Regions from separate parts of the Anaerotignum lactatifermentans genome, predicted to be linked through region 2. Evidence: predicted binding sites of a transcription regulator. Region 2 holds the regulator's gene; each other region holds the start of a gene.
The links. The regulator Rex, encoded in region 2, represses fermentation and respiration genes when NADH is low (regulators of the CRP and FNR family bind a similar motif). The targets are predictions, from matches to a motif close to ATTGTTAANTANTTAACAAT.

Region 1 (5,022 bases), on a different contig from region 2:
GGTAAATTCGTTCGTCAGTCTGGTGGTAAAGGTCAGTATGGTCACTGTAAAGTGAAATTTGCACCTATCCCTACAGATGCAGAACACAACTACGAATTCATCAACAGCACCGTTGGTGGTTCTATTCCTAAGGAATATATCCCCGCTATCGACAAAGGTATTCAGCAGGCTATGCAGAGCGGTATCCTGGGCGGTTATCCCGTACTGGGCGTAAGAGCAGAAGTTTACGATGGTTCCTACCATGAAGTCGACTCCTCTGAAACTGCGTTCATGGTTGCTGGTTCCATGGCTTTCAAAGAAGCTATGAGAAAAGGTGACGCTGTACTGCTGGAACCCATCATGAAAGTTACAGTAACAGTACCCGAAGAATACATGGGTGACGTTATTGGTGACATCAACTCCCGTCGTGGCCGTATCGAAGGTATGGAAGCTAGAAACGGCGTACAGGTAATTCACTCCTTCGTACCTCTGGCTGAAATGTTCGGTTACTCCACAGACCTGCGTTCCAGATCTCAGGGCCGTGGTAACTACGTAATGGAAGTAGACCACTACGAACCCTGCCCGAAATCCGTTCAGGAAAAAGTTCTGGAAGGCAGAAAATAATTGCAAAAACCGGAATATAATTGTATTTTGGTATTGCAAAAACTGCGGAAGTTTAATATAATTAAGGACGATAGGTACATTTATGCGATAATGTATGAATCTATTTGCCTTAGTAAATTTTAAAGGAGGATATTTAAAAATGGCAAAACAGAAATTTGAAAGAACCAAACCTCATATGAATATTGGTACTATCGGTCACGTTGACCATGGTAAAACAACTCTGACTGCAGCTATCACAAAAACACTGCATGAAAGATATCAGATCGGTGAAGCAGTTGCTTTCGAAAACATCGACAAAGCTCCCGAAGAAAGAGAACGTGGTATCACAATCTCCACAGCTCACGTTGAATACGAAACACCTGTAAGACACTATGCACACGTTGACTGCCCGGGTCACGCTGACTATGTTAAAAACATGATCACAGGTGCTGCTCAGATGGACGGCGCTATCCTGGTAGTAGCTGCTACAGACGGTCCTATGGCTCAGACAAGAGAACACATCCTGCTGTCCCGTCAGGTAGGCGTACCTTACATTGTTGTATTCATGAACAAATGCGACATGGTTGAAGACGAAGAACTGCTGGATCTGGTTGAAATGGAAATCAGAGAACTGCTGAACGAATATGAATTCCCCGGTGATGATATTCCCATCATCAGAGGTTCCGCATTCCAGGCTCTGCAGGATCCCGCTGGTCCTTGGGGCGACAAGATCATCGAACTGTTCGATGCAATCGAATCCTACATTCCCGAACCCGAACGTGACACAGACAAACCTTTCCTGATGCCCGTCGAAGACGTATTCTCCATCACAGGCCGTGGTACAGTTGCTACAGGTAGAGTAGAAAGCGGCGTTGTTAAAGTACAGGACGAAGTTGAAATCGTTGGTCTGACAGACGAAATCAGAAAAGTAGTTGTAACTGGCGTAGAAATGTTCAGAAAACTGCTGGATCAGGCTGAAGCTGGTGACAACATCGGTGTTCTGCTGCGTGGTGTTCAGAGAAACGAAATCGAAAGAGGTCAGGTTCTGGCTAAACCCGGTTCCATCACACCTCATACAAAATTCAAAGCACAGGTTTACGTTCTGAGCAAAGAAGAAGGTGGCCGTCATACACCTTTCTTCAACAACTACAGACCTCAGTTCTACTTCAGAACAACAGACGTTACAGGCGTTATCTCTCTGCCCGAAGGTACAGAAATGTGCATGCCTGGCGACAACGTTGAAATGACAATCGAACTGATCACACCCGTTGCTATGAACCAGGGTCTGCGTTTCGCTATCCGTGAAGGTGGTAGAACAGTAGGCGCAGGTTCCGTAGTAGAAGTTATCGAATAATTTCAACTCCATACGGTAAATGCAAAAGGAGTATCCTTAGGGATACTCCTTTTTTGTGTGCTGCCATATATTAAGGAAGAAATGGAAACGGAATGACGAAAAGAAATATTTTCTGTTTCGGAAGAATAGACAAAAAAGGAGAAAGGGGACAAAAGGATATTTAGCGTAATTTTTCACAAAAATATGACGGTATGAAAAAATGTGATAAGAACGGTTCATGGCAGGGAAGAAGCCCATTCGAGGGAAAGAAAAAGGTTTATTTTTTACCGAAAAAAAGGGAAAAAGCCCGAAAGATTGGGAAAAGAAGGAAAAAGCAAGGGATGTTCATTATGAAAAGTACACAATGCTTGTATGACAACATAAGGGCAAAAACCATGTTGGAGACAGTGGGGATATTGACAGAGAAAAGACAATAGTGTAAAGTAGGGTTAAGCAAAAAGACAAGGAACACACAAAATCAGCAGGCAGTGTGTTATTTTTTCGGCAGTATATTTCGCATACAAAGTATTGAGAAAAACAAAGGTTTCTTTGCCATTCACAGATCCATGGAACGGACATTTTCCGGAAGAATCGAGAAGCGATCGTGGCTGAAGGCAAGAGAATTTGGGTAAAAGAGGCGAAAGGAAGATGCCGGAAGAACCATGGATTTTTGTTGGTTTTTTTGTGGCGAAAAGACAGTGAGAACTGTCGGTATTACCATAAATTGTGACCGTTTTTTATCTAATATTTAATCGACAAAGATGTTGACAATTTTTAGACAAAAATGGTATAGTTCTTTTAGAAGCGCACAAATGCTTTTCTGTTGAGATGCAAAAAAGCGAATGTGGACTTCATGACGGCAGCGTCGGATGTAGGTTGTTTTTATAAAGCGACCGGGGCGCAAGGACGGTTGCTTTAAATTTATTAAAAAATAGGAGGAATATTAAATGGATTTCAAATTGACAAAAACTCAGATGCTTCAGCAAGAGTTGTTCAGAAAATTTGCTGAAACAGAAGTTAAACCCATCGCAAAGGACATGGACGAAAAAGAAGAATACTCTGCTGAACTGCTGCAGAAATTGCAGAAAATCGGTGCGTTCGGTATTCCTTATTCCAGAGAATATGGCGGTCAGGGTGCAGACGTTCTGACATACACACTGTGCATGGAAGAAATGTCCAAAGTTGATGCTTCCACAGGTATCACACTGTCCGTACATACATCTCTTTGCTGCCCTTGTATCAATGAATTTGGTACAGAAGAACAGAAACAGAAATATCTGAGACCTCTGGTTGACGGTTCTAAGATCGGCTGCTTTGGTCTGACAGAACCCGGTGCTGGTACAGACGCTGCTGGCGTACGTACAGAAGCTACACTTGATGGCGACTACTATGTACTGAACGGTACAAAGATGTTCACAACAAACTCCGGTTTTGCTGATATCTTCATCGTATTCGCTCTGACAGACAAATCCAAAGGTCCTAAAGGTATGTCCGCTTTCATCGTAGAAAGAGGCTACGAAGGTCTGACAGTTGGTCCCAACATCGAACGTATGGGTATCAGAGCTGCTTCCAACTGTGAAGTAATCTATGAAAACGTAAGAGTTCCCAAAGAAAACCTGCTGGGCAAAGAAGGTCAGGGCTACAAGATCGCTATGACAGCTCTGGGCGGCGGTCGTATCGGTATCGGTGCTCAGTCCGTAGGTATCGCACAGGGTGCTATTGATGAAACACTGAAATATGTTAAAGAAAGAAAACAGGGTGGCAAACCCATCGGTAAATATCAGAATACACAGTTCAAACTTGCTGAATGCCAGACAAAAGTTGATGCTGCTAGACTGATGGTATGGAGAGCTGCTACTGAAAAAGACAACCATGGCAACTACGCTCCTTATGCTGCTATGTGCAAATACTTCGCATCTGATGTAGCAAACGAAGTTACAAGACAGTGCGTACAGCTGTTCGGTGGTTACGGTTACTGCCGTGAATATCCCGTTGAAAGAGCTATGCGTGACGCTAAAATCACAGAAATCTACGAAGGTACAAACGAAGCTATGAAGATGATCATCTCCGGCTCCATGAAGGTTTGATCTAGTAGATATTCTCAAATTTAGATGACGAAGCTAAATTACTAATATTTTGGAAGGAGAACTATAATGAAAATCGTTGTATGCATTAAACAAGTACCAGATACAGTTGAAGTTAAAATTGATCCTAAAACCGGCACTCTGATCCGTGACGGTGTTCCCTCTATTATCAACCACGACGACAAAACAGGTATCGAAGCTGCTCTGACTCTGAAAGAACAGCTGGGCGGCACAGTTACAGTAGTATCCATGGGTCCCCCTCAGGCAGACGTTGCTCTGAGAGAAGCTCTGGCTATGGGTTGTGACGAAGCTATCCTGGTTTCCGGCAGAGAATTCGGTGGTTCCGATACATACGCTACATCCGGTATCCTGGCAGCTGCTCTGAAGAAAATCGGTTACGATCTGATCATCACAGGTCGTCAGGCAATCGACGGTGACACAGCTCAGGTTGGTCCTCAGATTGCTGAAAAACTGCATGTTCCTCAGGTTTCTTATGTTGAAGAAATCAAAGAAGCTACAGAAGATTATGTAGTAGTTAGAAGACAGTTCGAAGATGGCTACCACATCATCAAAATCAAAACTCCTTGCCTGCTGACAGCTATCGCAGAACTGGCAACACCTAGATACATGACAGTTAGAGGTATCGTAGAAGCTTACGAAAAAGAAATCAAGATTCTGGACTTCGAAGCTCTGAAAGATGGCCTGGAACTGGATATGATCGGCTTGAAGGGTTCCCCTACAAACGTATATCAGTCCTTCACAAAAGAAGTAAAAGGCGCTGGTACAATCCTGAAAGACCTGTCCGCAGACGAAGCTGTTAAAGCAATCGTTGCTAAACTGGAAGAAAAATTCATCATCTGATGAATGCTTGCGGATCCGTTTGTTAAGGACGGAAAGAAGCAGAAAAACGCTGTTTCTGCTGAAAAAGAAGCTAATACGAAAATTTGGAATATAAGGAGGAAACCCTACAATGAGTAATGGTATTTATGTAGTAGTTGAACAAAGAAGCGGTAAGGTTCAGAA
Region 2 (5,022 bases):
TGAACACGTCATCTTCCGTAAAGACAAAGGCTGCCAGCATATTGCGGATTTCCCCCGCCGTCAAAGTGGGGTAAGTATCGGAAATTTCATCGAAAATGGTCTTGTTGCTGTCTAATTTCTGCTGTTCCTGGTCATAATAACCCACATGAACATTGGTGCCGAACCGCATAAGCCCGCTGTCGGAAGGCACTTCGCCCAGAAGCATTTTAAACAGTGTGGATTTGCCCACGCCGTTGGGACCGATGATGGCAACGGTTTCCCCACGCTTGATATCCAGATTCACATGGCGGAAAATACGCTGTCCGCCGTAGGACTTGGACAGTTCTTCCGCATGGAGTACGTCACTGCCGCTGATGATGCGGGGTGTCAATGTCAGGCGCATATGGGAAGGCAGGCTGTCGGGGCGATCGATACGCTCGATTTTTTCCAGCTGTTTTTCCCGGCTTTCGGCACGCTTGATGGATTTTTCCCGATTGAATGCCTTCAGTGTGCGGATGACTTCTTCCTGTCGTTTCAGCTCTCTCTGCTGGTTTTCGTAAGCCTTCTGCTGGATGTCCCGGTTGATGGCTTTCTGGTTCATGTATGCGGTGTAGTTGCCGTTGTATACAGTGGATTTTCTGTTTTCGATTTCCACTACTTTGGTGACGATTTTATCCAGGAAATAACGGTCATGGGAAATGATGAGGACAGAGCCGTCGTATGTTTTCAGGAAATCTTCCAGCCATTCAATGGAAGCAATGTCCAGATGGTTGGTAGGTTCGTCCAGCAGCAGCAAATCCGGCTTGGATAACAGCAGTTTGCCCAGATACACACGGGTTTTCTGTCCGCCGGAAAGCTGGGACAGGGGGCGGTCGAATTCGTCCTCCCCAAAGCCCAGACCTTTCAGTACACCTTTCAGACGGCTTTTGTAGCTGTAACCGTCGTTTTGTTCAAATTCGTGCTGTAAAGACGCGTAATCCTCCATCATGTCAGACAACTCTTTTCCTGACAGGTGTGTCATTTCGTTTTCTATTTCACGAAGACGGACCTCGGCCGTTAAAATTTTTTCAAAGACCGATAGCATTTCTTCATAAATTGTGCGGCTGCTTTCTATTTGTTGGTTCTGTGCCATGTAGCCCATGGTGGTTTCTTTTTTCAGGAAAACATCGCCGCCGTCAGCGGAGATTTCCCCCGTCAAAATGCGGAACAGGGTGGTCTTTCCGGCGCCGTTAACGCCTACGATTGCGGTTTTTTCTCTTTCTTCTATATGAAATGTGATGTTTTCCAATATGGTGTCGATGCCATAGGATTTTTCTATGTGATTGACTGCAAGTATCATGTTTTATTCCTCCGTAACCCTTGGGTTGTCCACAATTATGATACCAGAAAAAAGGGCGGAATAAAAGAGTTATTGTTGACAATAAAATAACAGGCGTGCTATACTGAAATCAAATTGAGTAGGAGAGGATTTGGATAATATGGATAGTGAAAAAAAGATTTCACCGGCGGTAATAAACAGATTACCCAGATATTATCGGTATTTGGGCGATTTGCTGGAAAGCGACATCACCAGAATTTCTTCCAAAGAGCTCAGTGCAAAGATGAATATTACAGCCTCTCAGATTCGCCAGGATTTGAACAATTTCGGCGGCTTCGGTCAGCAGGGATACGGCTATAATGTAGAATATCTTTACAATGAAATCAAAAAGATACTGGGATTGGATCGTATGTACAATATGATCGTTATTGGCGGCGGTAATATCGGTCAGGCGTTGGTCAATTATACAAATTTTGAAAAACGCGGTTTCGTCATCAAAGCAGTTTTTGACATCAATCCTCGTCTGGTTGGCATGACCATCCGTGGCGTGGAGGTTTATGACGTGGACAAAATGGAGGAATACGTGAAAAACAATCGCGTAGACGTTGCCATTTTGACACTGCCTCGTTCACAGGCTGTTAAGGTTGCCCATGATTTGGCAAAATGGGGCGTAAAGGGCATGTGGAACTTCAGCCATGTGGATTTGCAGGTTCCCGATGATGTGCTGGTGGAAAACGTGCATTTGACAGACAGTCTGATGACACTGCTTTACAAGATCAATGAAATGTACAGCGAAGAAAACGATCTGCATCACCTGCAGAACGGTCTGCCTGTAAAACACCGTCAGGTGGAAGAAGAAGAAAAGTAAAAACAGAAAATGAAATAAAAAACAGACAATGTCCGGGGCGTTGTCTGTTTTTTTGCGTTTGTTTTGCGCATTTTTTTCTGCTGTGACCAAGAGGCGTTGGGAAAATTGGGTTGAAGGCGGCAGAAAGATAGGGTATCATAAAAGAGGAGAAAGAAATGAACGATTTTTTAGGAGGAAAGAAACATTGAGCAGAGCAGACGATATTTTCATACAGAATTGCAAACAGATTTTAGAGCATGGCTTTTCTACAGAAAACGAAAAGGTGCGCCCCCACTGGGAAGACGGCACACCTGCCTACACCATCAAGACCTTTGGCGTGGTGAACCGCTATGATCTGAGCAAGGAATTTCCTTTGCTGACACTGCGCGCCACCAACTGGAAAGCAGCCATTGACGAGATCCTGTGGATCTGGCAGAAAAAATCCAACAACATCCACGATCTGAACAGCAAAATCTGGGATTCCTGGGCAGACGAAACAGGCTCCATCGGTAAGGCTTATGGCTATCAGCTGGGTGTGAAATACAAATTCAAACACGGCGAAATGGATCAGGTGGACAACGTGCTGTGGCAGTTGAAAAATGCGCCCGCGTCCCGTCGTATCATGACAAACATCTACAACTTTGCAGACCTGACAGAAATGGGACTGGAACCCTGTGCTTACAGTATGACTTTCAATGTGACAGGCAATAAACTGAATGCGATCCTGAACCAGCGTTCTCAGGATACATTGGCGGCAAACAACTGGAATGTGGTGCAGTATTCCGCATTGCTGATGATGTTCGCACAGGTCAGCGGACTGGAGCCCGGCGAACTGGTACACGTCATTAGCGACATGCATATTTACGACCGTCATGTACCTATCATCAAAGAACTTATTGAACGGGAAACATTCCCCGCACCCAAGGTGCGTTTGAATCCCGAAATCAAGAATTTCTATGATTTCACTGTAGATGACTTTATCGTGGAAGACTACGAACACGGCAAACCCATCGGCAAAGTGCCCATTGCCATTTAAGGAGGAAAACCCATGAATCTCATTGTAGCAGTAGACGAAAACTGGGGCATCGGCAAGGACAATGAACTGCTGTGCCGCATTTCCGCAGATATGAAAAATTTCCGTGCGGTGACCATGGGTCATGTGCTGGTGCTGGGCAGAAAGACACTGGAATCTTTCCCCGGCAAAAAGCCTTTGCCCAAACGTACCCATATTGTGCTGACAGCAAATAAGGCTTATGAAGCGGAAGGGGTGACCCTTTGCCATAGTCTGGAAGAACTGCCTGCAGTGCTGGCGGATTACGAGGATGATGATATTTTTGTTATCGGCGGCGGCAGCATTTATGAACAGCTTCTGCCTCAGTGCAAAAAAGCATACATCACCAAAATCTATGACAAATTTCCTGCGGATACTTATTTCCCCAATCTGGATGAAAAACCGGAATGGACATTGACAGAAAAAGGGGAAGTACAGGAAGAAAATGGCGTGAAATTCTCTTTTGACATTTACGAACAAAAATAAAGGGCTGTTTCGGGGGAAAGGGGAGGATTTGTATGTTGACCATTTACATTCATCGGAAAAAAGTGGCAGATATCATTTGTATGGTATATGCCCTGATGTTTACCAATCTGCTGAATTACTGTAATCTCATACGTGCACGCACATACGACCCCAAATGGGCGTATGCGGCATTTGGGCTGATTGCCGTGTATTTTCTGGTGCTGTATATCTTCACCCAGATTTGCGACTGGAAGATGGCAGCCATCAATTTGGTGGTATTCATTGTGGCGCTGGTCATCCGCAATGGATTAGATGGCTTTTTCCTCTTTCTTGCGGCACCTGATTTTTCGTCGGTACTGTTTATGATCTTCATCCTTTGCCATCGGGGGCATGAAGCAAAGAAAAAGAAGGAACCTCTTTCTCAAACAAAGATAGAATGATAAAAAACAGCCGGAATCCCTACATATAAAGGATTCCGGCTGTTTTTGTCTTTTAGAATGTGTCGGGATGATGTCCGCCCCATCCTGTCTGGGGCATGCACATCAGACGGGACATGTCCTCAGGAGAAATGGTGAAATCGAAAATATCCAGATTTGCTTTCATACGTTCCGCAGAGCTGGATTTAGGCAGAGGCAATACATGATTGTCCAGGGCAAAACGCAGACAAATCTGTGCAGGTGTTTTGCCGTATTTTTCTGCCAGTTCCAGCACCAGAGCATCTTCCAGCACACGGGTACGACCCAGAGGGCTCCATGCTTCCACCAGAAGTCCCTGCTGCTGAGAATAGTGAACGGCATGTGCCTGACAATATCCGGGATGGTATTCCAGCTGGTTTACCATGGGTGTAACTTCCGCTTCTTTCATGAGGGGCATCAGATGGTGAGGCAGGAAGTTGCTGACACCGATGGCGCGAATAACGTTTTCTTTGTAAAGCTTTTCCAGGGCACGCCATGCGGACAGGTCTTTTTCCTGCCATTTTTCACGGTCTGTTTCAGGCATAGGCCAGTGAAGCAGGCAAAGATCCAGATAGTCTGTTCCCAAGTCTTTCAGGGAATTTTCCACGCTTGCCATGGTGGCGTCATAGGACAAATCGTCACGCCATACCTTTGTGGTCAGGAAAATGTCTTTTCTGGCAACGCCGGAAGCGGCAATGCCTGCGCCTACTTCTTTTTCATTCATGTACATGCGGGCAGTATCCAGATGGCGATAACCAACGGAGAGGGCTGTTTCCACAATGCCCTGTGCAGATTGGTCGATGACTTTATAGGTGCCAAAACCCACTTTGGGGATTTTCACACCGTTATATAATGTAAAGTATTCCATGATTGATTTCCTCCTTATTTCTGCTGGAGCTTCAGCGCT
Region 3 (5,022 bases), on a different contig from region 2:
AAAAACCTGTGCCCCTTTGGCGGAGGAAGAAGGAAAGGCGTTCTGATGGATACTCACCAGCAAATCCGCGCCGCTTTCATTGGTGATTTCTTTCCGCACCCGCATATCCTCCTGTTTGCTCTGCCCCAAAGCCATGCCGTCCCCTCTGGTCACATAGACCCTTGCGCCCCCCTGTTCCAGATATGCCTGCAATTTTTTCACAATGGCAAGGTTCAGTTCCTGTTCATCCACACCGGTTTTCCCTGTTTTTCCCGGGTCCCAGCCGCCGTGCCCCGCATCCAGCACAATGGTCTTTTCCGCCACAGGCAGCATGGTTTCCGCTGCCCGTCCCTGATGGAGCACACAAAGGCAAATGACCATACAACACGCCCATAACAAATATCGCCGCTTCTTTTCGTCCATATCCATTCCCCCCTCCTGTCATGTTTATGTTTTAGACAGGAAAAAAAGACGGTCGTGCCAAAAATAGCCGTCACCGTCTTTTTTCCTAAGGAAATGGGAATTTATATTTTACGAAATGTTCGGAATCTTTCCAGTTTTTCTTTGTTTCTGGGGCATTTGCAGCAGTACCAATGCGCCAAAGAGTAGCGCAACACCCAGCCAGCCAAAGCCATCCGGCACTTCGCCAAAAGCAACTACCCCCATAAGGGTTGCCGTCAGGGGCTCCGCAAAGGCAAGAACAGAGGCTTTTCCCGAATCCATACGGGACAGCCCTCTGGTATAGAGCAGAAAAGGAAGAAGGGTACACACCAAACCCAGCAGTAAAATGCCGCCTGTCAGAGAAAAATCACTGACTGCCAGAGAAAACATGTCCGCCGGATGGGACAGAGGCAACATGGCAGCAGATGCCATAAGGAATGTATAGAGTGTCACCGTTTCGGAAGTATATTTTTTCAGGGCGAATTTCCCGAAAATACTATAAAGAGCATAACAGAAACCAGATGCAACACCTGTGAGGATGCCCAGTACCGTCACATGGAAACTGCCGCTGAAAATCCCTGTGGTGCAGATGCATCCAGCCAAAGCGAATACAAGCCCTTTCACCTTCTGGGCAGTGATTTTCTCATGAAACAGCACCGCAGACAATACCATAACGAAAAAAGGCGCTGTATAAAGGAGGATAGCTGCCACGGACAATGTGGTGACGCTGATGGTCACAAAGTAAAAGATGTTGAATCCGGCAATGCTGCAAATGCCTGTGCCTAAGAACATCCACAGGTCTTTCCAATCTATGCGGCAAAGTTTCCGGTCTTTGCAAAAGAGCAGCAAAAACAGCCCTACAGCCGTCACCAGACTGCGCAGCGCCGTAATCTGCACGGCATCAAACCCTACCGCCGACAACTTGCGGGAAAACAATCCAATGACACCCCAAAGACATCCTGCCGCAATGACCATGAGCCCTGCCATTTCTTTCTTCTGCATACCTTACCGCCTTCCTTTCCGAAATATCTGCCCTCAGTATAACGCCCCTCTTGTATAAAGTAAAACGCTGTTTTATACTATTATCTATGAAGAATCGTCATAGATAAGGAGGTCACAAAATGGATTTTAAAAAATGCGAAGCGCTTCTGGCTGCCATTGATACAGGCAGTTTCACAAAGGCAGCGGAACAGCTCCACTACACCCCTTCGGGCATCAGCCACATGATGACCAATCTGGAAGCAGAACTGGGCTTTCCCCTGCTGTACCGCTCCAAAACTGGCGTTGTTCCCACCCCCAGCGCCTTGGAGCTGATGCCTGTTCTGCGGGAAATGGCAGACTGTGCCAACCGTTTTGAGCAGATTTCCTCCCGCATCAACGGCTTACAGACAGGTCGCCTTACCATCGGCGTTTACACCAGCATTGCCACCTGCTGGCTGCCTCCCGTCATCAAAGCCTTTGCCGTGTCCTATCCCGGCATCCGCATCATATTAAAAGAAGGCATCCATCAGGAACTGGACAGCTTTCTGGAAAACAGACAGGTAGATGTCTGCCTTTACAGCGAAAAGTCCGACAGTCCTTACACATGGATTCCCCTGCGAAAAGACCCCATGATTGCTGTACTGCCGCCGGAACATCCCATGGCAGGAGAAAAGATATATCCTCTCTCCGCCTGCCAGCAAGAGGACTTCATCATGCCTGCTTATGGCGCCGATTATGACGTTGTCCAGCTGTTCCGCGCTTATGACATCCACCCCAAAGTGAAATATGAAACCATCGAAAACCATGCCGCCCTTTCTATGATTGCCCAGGGTTTGGGCATGAGTATCATGAACCGCCTCATCACCGAAGGGCACACGGCTAACGTTGTCAAATTGCCTTTAGACCCGCCTCATACCATTTCTCTTGGCATTGCTCTGCCACAAGCAGAACTTTCTCCCGCCGCTCAAGCGTTCGTAGACCTGACCTGCAAAATGCTGGCAGAAAAATAATTCTCTTTTCATGGAGCACATCCCCTCCAAAATATTTTTGGGGATGTGTTCTTTTTTGTCCTTTTTGTGCGAACACAACAAAGAATTTGTCTTTTGAATGCAAAAAAACGTCATCCTTTCTTTTGTCAGACCATAAGCTGATACAGCGACAGATGGATTTTCGCTTTTTGGGGAAGGCTTGATTTCTATGGGCTTTTTGCTGTATACAAAAGACAGTATTCATTTTTGTATTTTATACGTGGACATTTGTCTGTTTAATATTGACATTTTTTTGGCAACTTTTTGTACTTTTTTTGCGCTATCCTCCGAAATTTTTTTTACACTTTAAAAAATACTTCTTTTTTATTGACGGTTCCGCTTGCCGTGCTATAATCAACTTCATAAAACCAAAAAGACCCTGGTCTTTTTCCGTCCCACACAATCGGGACATCATTACTTATCACACTTTAAGGGAGGCTTATTTATGGAAAGAGTATTCAATTTTTCAGCTGGACCATCCATGCTGCCACTGGAAGTTCTGGAACAGGCGCAAAAAGAATTTGTCTGTTACGGCTCCTCAGGCATGTCCGTAATGGAGATGAGCCATCGATCTAAAGTGTTCGAAGGCATTTTGGAAAAGGCTCAGGCAGACCTGCGGGATTTGATGCACATTCCCGACAATTACAAAATCCTGTTCCTGCAGGGCGGCGGCTCCACACAGTTTGCCATGATTCCGCTGAATCTGATGAACAAAAACAACAAGGCAGACTATGTGGTAACAGGTCAGTGGGCAAAAAAAGCCGCAGAAGAAGCGGCACGCTACGGCAAAGTCAACATTGTGGCTTCTTCTGCCGACACCACTTTCGACCGCATCCCCGAACTGGATGAATCCAAATTTGACAAACATGCGGACTATTTCTATATCACTTTAAACAACACCATTTACGGCACACGCTGGACCAAACTGCCCAATGTGGGCGATGTTCCTCTGGTGGGGGATATGTCCTCCTCCATTTTGTCCGAGGAAATCGACATCACAAAGTTCGGTCTGCTCTTTGCGGGTGCTCAGAAAAACCTGGGTCCTGCCGGGGTGACTGTTGTCATCATCCGGGAAGACCTGCTGGGCAATGCCATGGATTTCACACCCACCATGCTCAAGTATGACATCCATGCCAAAAACAATTCCCTTTACAACACACCGCCCACTTACGGTATTTACTTCATGGGCAGAGTGTTTGAATGGGTAAAAGCACAAGGCGGCGTAGCAGCTCTGCAGAAACGCAATGAAGAAAAAGCGGCACTGCTCTATGATTTTCTGGACAGTTCTGCCCTGTTCCACGGCACTGTGCAGAAAAAAGACCGTTCCCTCATGAACGTGCCTTTTGTGCTGCCCACAGAAGAACTGAACGCAAAATTCATCAAAGAAGCCAGCGAAAAAGGCTTTGTGAATCTGAAAGGTCATCGTACCGTTGGCGGCATGCGTGCCAGCATCTACAACGCTATGCCCAAAGAAGGCGTAGAAGCGCTGGTGGCGTTTATGAAACAGTTTGAAGCAGAAAACAAGTAAAGGAGAATGTCCGTATGTATACCATCAAAACACTGAACCAGATTTCTCAGGCAGGTCTGAGCAAACTGCCTGAAGCAGAATTTCACATAGACCCGGAAGCTGCACGCCCTGAGGGCATCATTCTGCGCAGCTTCGACATGCACAGCATGGAGCTCAACGACAACCTGCTGGGGGTAGCCCGCGCAGGTGCAGGCACCAACAACATTCCCATTGACAAATGCACAGAAATGGGGATTCCCGTATTCAACACCCCCGGTGCCAATGCCAACGCCGTAAAAGAACTGGTGCTGGCAGGTCTCTTGGTATCCTCCCGCCGCATCATCAACGGCGCTCAGTGGGTACAGACTCTGGCAGGCAATGAAAACGTGGAAAAAGCCGTAGAAGCTAACAAAAAGCAGTTCATCGGTCCCGAAATCGCGGGAAAAACCATCGGCGTCATCGGTCTGGGCGCCATTGGCGTACTGGTGGCAAATGCCGCTTTGGACTTGGGCATGGACGTCATCGGCTATGACCCCTTCCTGACACTGGAAGCCGCTTGGCATCTGTCCGCTTCCGTTGATAAAGCGGAAACACTGGAAGAACTGGTATCCAAGAGCGATTACATCACCATTCACATTCCACTGAATGACAAAACCAGAAACACCTTTGACGAAAAACTCTTTGCCGTAACCAAAAAAGGCGCAAGACTTTTGAACTTTGCCAGAGGCGGTCTGGTAGACAACGAAGCACTGAAAGACGCCATTGAAAAAGGCATCATTGCAAGATATATCACAGACTTCCCTGACGAAACCCTGCTGGGCAACGAAAACATCATCGTTCTGCCTCATCTGGGTGCGTCTACACCGGAATCCGAGGAAAACTGCGCCGAAATGGCTGCTGTGGAACTGCGGGAATACCTGCGTTACGGCAACATCCGCAATTCCGTGAACTTCCCCGGCTGTATCGTGCCTTATTCCGGCAAACCTCGTATTGCCATTTCCCACTCCAACATCGTGAACATGATCGGGCAGTTGGGTGCCGTATTTACCAAGCACCATATCAACATCGACAAGATGGTAAACAACT

Region 1: a site for Rex is predicted at 2,679-2,698, ahead of INF29_RS00880 (acyl-CoA dehydrogenase family protein). Genes of this name have one in related genera too.
Region 3: a site for Rex is predicted at 2,671-2,690, ahead of serC (3-phosphoserine/phosphohydroxythreonine transaminase). Genes of this name have one in related genera too.

What each region holds. Positions count from the first base shown of each region.
Region 1 covers NZ_JADCKK010000002.1:34,878-39,899, reverse strand. The annotation lists gene fusA (elongation factor G) at 1-603, shown strand, start outside; gene tuf (elongation factor Tu) at 743-1,936, shown strand; gene INF29_RS00885 (hypothetical protein) at 2,154-2,291, shown strand; gene INF29_RS00880 (acyl-CoA dehydrogenase family protein) at 2,863-4,002, shown strand; gene INF29_RS00875 (electron transfer flavoprotein subunit beta/FixA family protein) at 4,069-4,860, shown strand; gene INF29_RS00870 (electron transfer flavoprotein subunit alpha/FixB family protein) at 4,970-5,022, shown strand, end outside.
Region 2 covers NZ_JADCKK010000054.1:12,169-17,190, reverse strand. The annotation lists gene INF29_RS11465 (ABC-F family ATP-binding cassette domain-containing protein) at 1-1,318, opposite strand, end outside; gene INF29_RS11460 (redox-sensing transcriptional repressor Rex) at 1,458-2,165, shown strand; gene thyA (thymidylate synthase) at 2,350-3,180, shown strand; gene INF29_RS11450 (dihydrofolate reductase) at 3,193-3,681, shown strand; gene INF29_RS11445 (hypothetical protein) at 3,714-4,100, shown strand; gene INF29_RS11440 (aldo/keto reductase) at 4,153-4,983, opposite strand; gene INF29_RS11435 (CCA tRNA nucleotidyltransferase) at 4,998-5,022, opposite strand, start outside.
Region 3 covers NZ_JADCKK010000031.1:18,255-23,276, reverse strand. The annotation lists gene INF29_RS08945 (N-acetylmuramoyl-L-alanine amidase) at 1-402, opposite strand, end outside; gene INF29_RS08940 (DMT family transporter) at 511-1,422, opposite strand; gene INF29_RS08935 (LysR family transcriptional regulator) at 1,542-2,411, shown strand; gene serC (3-phosphoserine/phosphohydroxythreonine transaminase) at 2,875-3,957, shown strand; gene INF29_RS08925 (3-phosphoglycerate dehydrogenase family protein) at 3,972-5,022, shown strand, end outside.